Regions from separate parts of the Mesorhizobium sp. M4B.F.Ca.ET.143.01.1.1 genome, predicted to be linked through region 2. Evidence: predicted binding sites of a transcription regulator. Region 2 holds the regulator's gene; each other region holds the start of a gene.
What was found. Region 2 encodes PhoB, which activates phosphate uptake and scavenging genes when phosphate is short. Its sites were predicted from a motif close to TGTCATNNANCTGTCAT; they were not measured.
Positions count from the first base shown of each region.

Region 1: EN786_RS22025 (RNA degradosome polyphosphate kinase) is a predicted target of PhoB. The motif match lies at 1,731-1,747, and genes of this name have one in related genera.
Region 3: ppk2 (polyphosphate kinase 2) is a predicted target of PhoB. The motif match lies at 1,725-1,741, and genes of this name have one in related genera.

Region 1 is NZ_SRSR01000009.1:41,610-44,885, reverse strand. Features, by position in the region: gene EN786_RS22025 (RNA degradosome polyphosphate kinase) at 1-1,609, opposite strand, end outside; gene EN786_RS22020 (zinc-finger domain-containing protein) at 1,824-2,069, shown strand; gene EN786_RS22015 (FAD-dependent monooxygenase) at 2,089-3,276, shown strand, end outside.
Region 2 is NZ_SRSR01000005.1:208,717-211,992, reverse strand. Features, by position in the region: gene pstB (phosphate ABC transporter ATP-binding protein PstB) at 1-172, shown strand, start outside; gene phoU (phosphate signaling complex protein PhoU) at 196-903, shown strand; gene phoB (phosphate regulon transcriptional regulator PhoB) at 923-1,612, shown strand; gene EN786_RS14595 (ROK family protein) at 1,616-2,860, opposite strand; gene xylF (D-xylose ABC transporter substrate-binding protein) at 3,126-3,276, shown strand, end outside.
Region 3 is NZ_SRSR01000004.1:494,339-497,614, forward strand. Features, by position in the region: gene EN786_RS13340 (dihydrofolate reductase family protein) at 1-567, shown strand, start outside; gene ppk2 (polyphosphate kinase 2) at 756-1,676, opposite strand; gene EN786_RS13350 (aldo/keto reductase) at 1,877-2,920, shown strand; gene EN786_RS13355 (glycosyl transferase family 90) at 2,933-3,276, opposite strand, start outside.

The DNA.
Region 1 (3,276 bases), on a different contig from region 2:
CGATCTCGTCCGAAATGTGCTTCAGGATGCGCTTGCGCAGCGTGAACGGCGAGACCGCCAGCCGCATCTCCTCGGCCGGCTCGGCATAGCCGGTGATGAAGTTGAAGAGCTGGGCGACATCGCGCGCGATCGTCGCGTCGGTGGTGAAGAACGACAGGTCGGTGTAGATGCGGGCCGTGACCGGATGGTAGTTGCCGGTGCCGAGATGCACGTAATTGCGCAGCTTGCCGTCCTCGCGCCGCACCACCAGCGACATCTTGGCGTGGGTCTTCAGTTCGAGGAAGCCGAACACGACCTGAACGCCGGCGCGCTCGAGGTCGCGTGCCCAGCGGATATTGGCCTCCTCGTCGAAGCGCGCCTTGAGCTCGACCAGCGCCGTCACCGACTTGCCGGCCTCGGCCGCGTCGACCAGCGCGCGGACGATCGGGCTGTCGTTGGAGGTGCGGTAGAGCGTCTGCTTGATCGCCACCACTTCCGGGTCGGCCATCGCCTGGCGCAGGAACTGCACCACCACGTCGAAGGATTCGTAGGGGTGGTGGACGACGATGTCCTTCTCGCGGATGGCGGCGAAGCAGTCGCCGCCATGCTCGCGGATGCGCTCGGGAAAGCGCGGATTGTAGGGCGTGAACTTCAAATCGTCGCGCGCGACGGCGACGATCTCGGAGATCTGGCTCAGCGCCAGCGGACCGGTCAAGACGCTGATGCGGCTCGACGAAACGCCGAGCTCGCCGGCGACGAAGTCGCGCAGCGCGGGCGGCATCGACATGTCGAACTCGATGCGGATGACCGAACCGCGGCGACGCCGCTTCAGCGCCGTCTCGAACAGGCGCACCAGATCCTCGGACTCTTCCTCGACCTCGATATCGCTGTCGCGGATGAGGCGGAAGGTGCCGGAGCCCTTGACCTCGTAGCCCGGGAAAAGCTTGCCGATATAAAGGCCGACCGCTTCCTCGAGCGGGATGAAGCGGACATGGTTCTTGCGGTCGGGCAGGCGGATGAAGCGCTTCAGGGCCACCGGCAGGCGCAGCAGCGCGCTCATCTCCTCGCCGTTCTTGCGGTGGCGCAATTGCAGCGCCATCGAGAAGCCGAGATTGGGGATGAACGGGAACGGGTGCGCCGGGTCGATCGACAGCGGGGTCAGCACCGGGAACACCTGATCCTGGAAATGTTCTTCCAGCCAGGCCCTCTCGTCCTTGGTCAGCGCGTCGCGCGTGATGCTCTCGATGCCTTCCTTGTTGAGCAGCTGCATCAGCGCCGACAGGCTTTTCTGCTGGTCTTCCTGCAGGCGCTCGACCTCGCGCAGCAATTGTTCGAGCTGCTGCTCCGGCGTGCGGCCGTCCGGGCTCTTGAGGGCGATGCCCTCGCGCACCTGGCCGGCGAGGCCCGCGACGCGGACCATGAAGAACTCGTCGAGATTGGCGGCCGAGATCGACAGAAAGCGGACCCGTTCGAGCAACGGATGGTTCGCATTCAGCGATTCTTCCAGCACGCGGCGGTTGAACTGCAGCCAGGAGAACTCGCGATTGACGAAACGGTCTGGATTGCCGGCTTCCGGGCTTGCCGCCTCGATGGTGATGAATTCGCTTTGCACCGGCTTCAGTTCGTTCATGATTCCTGCTCTTGCCCCTGCCCCGGTTTCCCTGAACATCCTTGTGGCGCCAGGCACTACGCCTGGCTGCAAAAATGCTCCAGCCGGTTAACCGGCTCAACTTATCCTCTGACAGGCTTTTGCGACAGTTTCATTTCATCGATCTTGCAAAGAGGCCGGTTATGATCCAGATGCAACTGGCCGAAAGCAGGCCGAGACCAAATTGGAGACGACGATGGCAGGCGGTTCCATTCCCCATTTCCAGAACGATGCGGGCCATCCGGCGATCGACATCGGCGTCAGGGAATTCATGTGCACGGGCGCCAACCCGCCTTTCGACCATCCGCATGTCTTCCTCGACATGGGTGACGACAACGAGAAGGTCTGCCCCTATTGCTCGACGCTCTACCGTTATTCGTCGAAGCTGAAGGCGACGGAAACGGTGCCGCCGGGCTGCCTCTATATCGACCAGGCCGCCTGACTCTTTCGCGACAGATCTGATGGACGACGCGCGCTCCCGGCAAGTCGTCATCGCCGGAGCGGGTATCGCCGGGTTAACCGCGGCCATTGCGTTCGCCGAACGCGGCCATCCCGTGCAGATTTTCGAACAGGCGCCGCGACTCGAAGCGGCCGGCGCCGGCATCCAACTTTCCCCCAACGCGACGCGCATCCTCAGGCAACTCGGCGTGCTCGATCGGTTGCTGCCGCATGCCGTGCGGCCGGAGGCGGTGGTGCTGAAGGACGCCGCGACGCTCAGGGAATTGGCGCGGGTGCCGCTGGGGCAAGCCGGCGAGAGCCGTTGGGGTGCGCCCTATCTCGTCGCGCACCGCGCCGACGTGCAGGCGGCGCTTACGGCGCAGGCCGCGGGGTGCCGCGACATCGAACTTGTCACCGGCGCGCGCGTGACAGGCCTTGCCAACGCGCCGCAAGGCGTTGCGGTGACGGTCGAAGCGGATGGGCGCAGGATCGAGGCCAGCGGCCAATTGCTGGTCGGCGCCGACGGCGTCTGGTCGTCGCTTCGCGAAAAGCTCGCCGTCATGGAGCCGGGCTTCGGCAAGAGCCGCTTCTCGGGCGAGCTTGCCTGGCGCGCGACGGTCGCGGCTGAAAGTGCCGCCGGAGAAGCCTTTGCAACGGTCGGCGCCACGGACTGCGTCACCACCTTTCTGCATCCTGGCTTCCACCTGGTGGCCTATCCGGTGAGCCAAGGCAGCGCCTTCAACCTCGCCGCCTTCACCAGGGGCGAGCGCATCGCCGAAGGCTGGTCCGGCCATGCCGACCCGGCCATCCTCTCAGGCGCCATGCGCGGCACGGCGCCGGCGCTGGCAAGGCTTGTCGCGCAGGCCAGTCCGTGGACGGCGTTTCCGATCCATACCGTCGCCCAGCAGCGCTGGACGACGCCAGCCGGGATCGCGCTCATTGGCGACGCCGCGCATGCGATGACGCCGTTCTCGGCGCAGGGCGCCGCCATGGCAATAGAGGACGCCGCGATGCTTGCCGGCATGGTCGCCGACTTCCCCGACGATCCAGGGCAGAGCCTTGCCGTCTGGGAGAACCTGAGGCGGCCGCGCATCGCGAAGGTACTGAGGCGCGGCGCGCTCAACCGGCTTGCCTGGCATGCCTGGGGGCCGGTGGCGATCGCGCGCAACCTGGTGCTGGCGACGCGCCCGGCGGAGAAGCTCGCGGCCGAT
Region 2 (3,276 bases):
GAACTACACGATCGTCATCGTCACCCATTCGATGCAGCAGGCGGCGCGCGTGTCGCAGCGCACGGCGATGTTCCACCTCGGCTACCTGGTCGAGGAGGGCGCCACCGACAAGATGTTCACCAACCCCGACGACAAGCGCACCCAGGACTACATCACCGGCCGGTTCGGCTGATTTCCAAGCACGAGGACAGGATCATGGGTGAACATCATACGGTTGCGTCTTTCGACGAGGATCTCGGCGCCATCAGCAAGCTGATCTCCGACATGGGCGATCTCGCCCGCTCGATGGTCGCCGGCTCGACGCGGGCGCTGCTCAATTCCGACAACGCCCTGGCGCAGCGCGTGGTGTCCGACGACGCCATCATGGACGCGCGCCAGCGCGAACTCGACGACCGCGCCATCACACTGATCGCCAAGCGGCAGCCGATGGCCAACGATCTGCGCGCCGTGGTCGGCTCGATCCGCATGGCGGGCGACCTCGAACGCATCGGCGACCTCGCCAAGAACATCGCCAAGCGCGTCGGCACCGTCGGTCTCAGCGTCACGCCGCGCGACCTTTCGCATTCCATCGACGGCATGGCGCAGCTGGTGCTGATCCAGGTGCAGGGGGTCATCGAGGAATATGCCGCCGCTGATGCCGCGGCGCTTGCCAAGCTCCGCAACGACGACGAGCGCATCGACGTTAAATACACCTCGGTGTTCCGCGAACTTTTGACCTACATGATGGAAGATCCGCGCAACATCACCGCTTGCACGCATCTGTTGTTCTGCGCCAAGAATCTGGAGCGCATCGGCGACCATGTCACCAACATCGCCGAGAACGCCTACTACGTGCTGACCGGCCAGCAACTGCCCGCCAATCGTCCGAAGCTGGACGAGACGGCGATGTCGGCGCCGGCCTGAGAAGAAGGGTGACGGGCCGATGATCGCGCCACGCATCATGGTGGTGGAGGACGAGGAGCCGCTGGGGGTGCTGCTCCGCTACAATCTTGAATCGGAAGGCTACCAGGTCGAGGTGGTGACACGCGGCGACGAGGCCGAAATCCGGCTGCAGGAAAACGTGCCCGACCTCCTGGTGCTCGACTGGATGGTGCCGGCGGTTTCCGGCATCGAGCTCTGCCGGCGCCTCAGGATGCGGCCGGAGACCGAGCGGCTGCCGATCATCATGCTGACGGCGCGCGGCGAGGAAAGCGACCGGGTGCGCGGCCTCTCCACCGGCGCCGACGACTATCTGGTCAAGCCGTTCTCGACGCCGGAGTTCATGGCGCGCGTCAAGGCGCTGCTGCGCCGCGCCAAGCCGGAAGTCCTGTCCAGCATGCTGAAGGTCGGCGACATCGTGCTCGATCGCGAGTCGCACCGGGTGTACCGCAAGAAGAGCGAAATCCGGCTCGGACCGACCGAGTTCCGCCTGCTCGAATTCATGATGCGGCATCCCGGCCGGGTGTTCTCGCGCAGCCAGCTGCTCGACAATGTCTGGGGCGAGACGATCTACATCGACGAGCGCACGGTCGACGTGCATGTCGGCCGCCTGCGCAAGGCGGTCAACAATGGCCGCATGCCTGACGTCATCCGCACCATCCGGGGCGCGGGCTACGCGATCAGGGAAGATTGACGCTCAGGCCACGTTCTTCCCGGTGGCGCCGCCTTTCACCTGCACGCCCGGCGCGAAAATCTCCTGGTCGACGAAGGTCAGTGCGCGCATGGCGCAGCCTTCGCGGATGAGCGGCAATTCGTTCGGCTCGGTGTCGAAGGAGATCGACTTCGAATGCTGGCCGCCGGCGGTCTGGGCGATCGCCTCGCGCAGCGCCGGCTCGATCAGATCGAAGGCGGCGGCGCTGACGCCGACCATGGCGACGGGAGCTGGATCGATCAGCGCGAACAGGCTGCCGAGGCCGAAGCCGAGCGCCTCGCCGGCCTTGCGGTAGGCCTGGCGCTCCGGGCCGTCGCCGGCGCGCGCCCTGGCGGCGAGCGAGCGCATGTCGGCGTCGCTGACATCGACCGGCTCGGCGTCCTCGCCCATCTGCTTGGCATTGCGCCAGATCGCATAGTTGCCGGCATAGGCCTCGACGCAGCCGCGCCGGCCGCAGCGGCAGAGCGCGCCGCCCGGCCGGTGGATCATGTGGCCGAATTCGCCGCCGGAGGAATGGGTGCCGGTGAACAGCTCTCCCTTCAGCACCAGCCCCATGCCGATGCCGTGCGAGAGCAGGATGGCAATGAAGTCGTCGCGGTACCGCTCGGGATCGCGCCACTGCAAGGCCACCGCCATCATGTTGCAGTCATTCTCCATGGTGGCCGGAACGCCAAATTCGGCTTCCAGAATGTCGGCGAAGGCGATGTCGGTCTGCGGCGTGATCGGCGACCACAACATGGCGCGGGCATGGGTGTCGGTGATGCCCTGGATGCCCATGGCGATGCGGGCGACGCCGCGGACGTCGAGGTCGGGATCCTCGAAACGGCGCCGGACGATGGCCACGCATTCGCCGATCAGCTCGTCGCGCGGCATGATCGCCGTGTCGAGGCGGCGCTGCTCCTCGGCAATGACCTGCCCGGCATAGTCGATGACAGCGACGGAAAGGAAGTTCAGCGACAGGACCACCGTCATCACCGCCGTGGCTTCCGGATTGAGGGCAAGCCCGACCTGCGGCCGGCCGCGCTTCAGCGAAACAGCCTCGTTTGGCTTGCTCTCGGTCAGAATGCCTTCCTGGATCAGGTCGGACGAGATCGCCGAGATGGTCGAATGGCTGAGGCCGGTGGTGGCGGCGATCTCGGTACGCGACGGCTGGCCGGCGCGGCGCACGGCCGAAATAACCATCGCCCGGTTGCGTCGGCGCAGATCGTCGTGGCGGATTCCAACCGACATGCTTTGCCTTCCTCCCGGTCGTCGCGGCCGTTTTTGATTTCGAAGGCCGTCGGCGACACCGTATGAATAGTGGCAGAAGCGGGCCAGCCTGTCATTTATTTATTCCGGAGCTCGAAAAAAATTCGCCGAGGCCTCGGAATCGATGAGAATCGTTGTTGACAGCGCTCCGGCGTTGGATCATATTTTTTTCGAGGCTCGAAAAAAAGCCTCGATGCCGGCCTCAGGGCCAGTCTGGGTCGCGCCGCAATGGCGCAGGGAGGATATCATGAAGAAATTCGCAACCGCCATGCTGGCGGGTGTCGCCTTGTCGTTGACGCTCGCGTCGGTCGCCGAGGCGAAGGACAAGGTGATCGGCGTTTCCTGGTCGAACTTCCAGGAAGAGCGCTGGAAGACCGATGAAGCGGCGATGAAGAAGG
Region 3 (3,276 bases), on a different contig from region 2:
CTCGGTATCGGCGGCGAGAACCTCCACAAATGGATGATCGGCACCCGCTTTTTTCGCAAGGTTGTGATGGGCCAGGACGGCGGCACCACCGACACCGACGACGCGTTCGCGGCGCGCAGCTTCGAGAATGTCGGCGCCTGGATCCTCGGCCGCAACATGTTCGGACCGATCCGCGGCGACTGGCCGGACGACAGCTGGAAAGGCTGGTGGGGTGACAACCCGCCCTATCACGTGCCGACTTTCGTGCTCACGCACCACAAACGCGCGCCGATCGAGATGGAAGGTGGGACGACGTTCTATTTCGTCACCGACAGCATCCATTCGGCGCTGGAACAGGCCAGGGAGGCGGCCGCCGGCAAGGATGTGCGCGTCGGCGGCGGCGTTTCGACCGTCCGGCAGTATCTGCAGGAGCGGCTCATCGACGAGATGCACCTGGCGATATCGCCGGTGCTGCTCGGCAAGGGCGAGCATCTTTTCGCCGGCCTGGACATGCCGGGCCTTGGCTACCAGTGCACCGAGCAGGTGGCGACGCCACTCGCTACGCATGTGGTGATTGAGCGGGCGTGATTACAGCTCTTTCTCCCCGTTCACGGGGAGAAATGCCCGGCAGGGCAATGAGGGGCAGCGCTGCCGGTTGGAGATTGGCGATAAGCCGCTGACCGCGAACTAAGGCTCAATCGCTGGCGTCGGCGCTGCCCCTCATCCGCCCTTCGGGCACCTTCTCCCCGTGAAACGGGGAGAAGGAAAAAAGGTGCTCAATACTTCTCCGGCACGTAAAGCTCGCGCGGCAGCACCTGGCGCTCGTATTCGGGGTTGAAGACGCGCTCCGGCAGCGTGATCTCCTCATGCGGCACCTCCTCATAGGGAAACTGCTGCAGGAGATGGTCGATGCAGTTCAGCCGGGCGCGCTTCTTGTCGTTGCCTTCGACGATGAACCATGGCGCCTCGGGAATGTTGGTGCGGGCGAAGGTTTCTTCCTTGGCCTTGGTATACTGCTCCCAGCGCACGCGCGATTGCAGGTCCATCGGCGACAGCTTCCACTGCTTCATCGGATCATGGATGCGCATCAGGAAGCGCATCTGCTGCTCCTCGTCGGTTATCGAGAACCAGTATTTGACCAGGGTGATGCCGGAGCGCACCAGCATGCGCTCGAATTCCGGCACGTCGTGGAAGAACTCTTCGACCTGGTCCGGCCCGGCGAAGCCCATCACCCGCTCGACGCCGGAGCGGTTGTACCAGGAGCGGTCGAACAGCACGATCTCGCCGCCGGCCGGCAGATGCGGCACGTAGCGCTGGAAATACCATTGCGATTTCTCGCGCTCGGTCGGCGCCGGCAGCGCCACGACACGGCAGATGCGCGGATTGAGCCGCTGCGTGATGCGCTTGATGACGCCGCCCTTGCCGGCGGAGTCGCGGCCCTCGAAGACCACCACGACCTTCTTCTTGTGATAGGCCACCCAGGACTGCAGCTTGATCAGTTCGGACTGGAGCCGCAGCAAGTCTCGGAAATATTGCATGCGTTCGATCGAGGGCGGATGCGACTCCTTGTAGATCTTGGCGATCTCGAGCGACAGCGCCGGCTCCGATATCTCGAGCTCGTAGTCCTCGTCGAGCGTGTCGGCGAGTTCGGCTTCCAGCCAGTCCCTGGCTCCGGAATTCGGTTTCAGTTCGCTCATCGTGCTTCTCCGTTCGCCATCCTGAGCCGACTTCAATAAAGGCCGGCAATGACGGTTTTATTGCAATGCCGCTGCTGCAGATGTGATCGACCGGTCGCCGCGATGGGGCGACAAGCCGAGCAACTTGTCCTACAAATAGGCTGTCCTATTCGGGCTGCCCATTCGTGGCGCCTCTCTCAATGCGATTGCGAGGATCTCAAATGGAATACCGTACACTCGGCCGTTCCGGGCTGAAGGTTTCGACATTGACGCTCGGCACCATGACATTCGGCGGCGCCGGCGCCTTCGCGGCGGTCGGCAAGACCGACCTCAAGGAAGCAAGCCGGATGATCGACCTCTGCATCGATGCCGGCATCAACCTCATCGACACCGCCAACGTCTATTCGAACGGGATTTCGGAAGAGATCATCGGCGAGGCGCTCGGCGGCAAGCGCAAGGACGATGTGCTGATCGCCTCCAAGGCGCGCATGCGCATCGGCAAGGGTCCCAATGACGAGGGCCTGTCGCGCCACCACCTGATCCGCGAGTGCGAGAAGAGCCTGAAGCGGCTGAAGACCGACGTCATCGACATCTACTTCCTGCACGAATGGGATGGCGTGACGCCGCTCGAGGAAACGGTCGCCGCGCTCGACACGCTGGTGAGCCAGGGCAAGATCCGCTACGTCGGGTGCTCCAACTATTCCGGCTGGCAGGTGATGAAGGCACTCGCCATCAGCGACAGCAGCCACCAGCCGCGCTTCGTCACCCAGCAGATCCACTACACGCTGGAGGCGCGCGAGGCAGAATACGAACTGCTGCCGATCTCGGTCGACCAGGGGCTCGGCGTGCTGGTGTGGAGCCCGCTCGCCGGCGGGCTGCTCAGCGGCAAATACGACCGCAACAGTCCGACCGCCCGCCAGATCGGCGGCTGGTCGGAACCGCCGATCCGCGACGAGGACCGGCTGTGGCGGATCGTCGACGTGCTGGTCGACATCGGCAAGGCCAGGGGCGTGTCCGGCGCGCAGGTGGCGCTCGCCTGGCTGCTCGGCCGGCCGGCGGTGTCGTCGCTGGTGATCGGCGCCCGCAGCGAGGCGCAGCTCAAGGACAACATCGCCGCCGCCAGCCTGACGCTGTCCTTCGATGAGCGGGCGCGGCTCGACGCCGTCAGCCGGCCGCCGGTTCTCTACCCCTATTGGCACCAGCAGCTGACGGCCAAGGGCCGCTTCGGGCCTGCCGACCTGGTGCTCGACCGCAGCGACGTCTGATCGCCGGAAGGGTCAGCCGGTTATGAAACGCCAGACCTCGGGATCCGGTTTGACCTGGCCGCCGAGCACGAAATATTTGTAGAGGACGAGCAGCGAGATCGCCTGCTCGTCCCGCTCGTTGCGGAACTTCTGGCAATAGGCATTGGCGGCGGCGACGATGCGTTCGGCCTCGGCCGGGTGCTTTTCGAAATAGGCCACCCGGTCGGCGAGATCGGAGAAGTCGGGGGCCAGCGGCACATAGTGGACATCGGCCCTGACCTCGCTTTCGGCGAACCAGGTCTCGTAGGTCGGCGGCGGCATCAGGCAGAGCGAGTTCGAGCTCATGATCCATTTGAGGTTGGTCGCGACATCGTTGC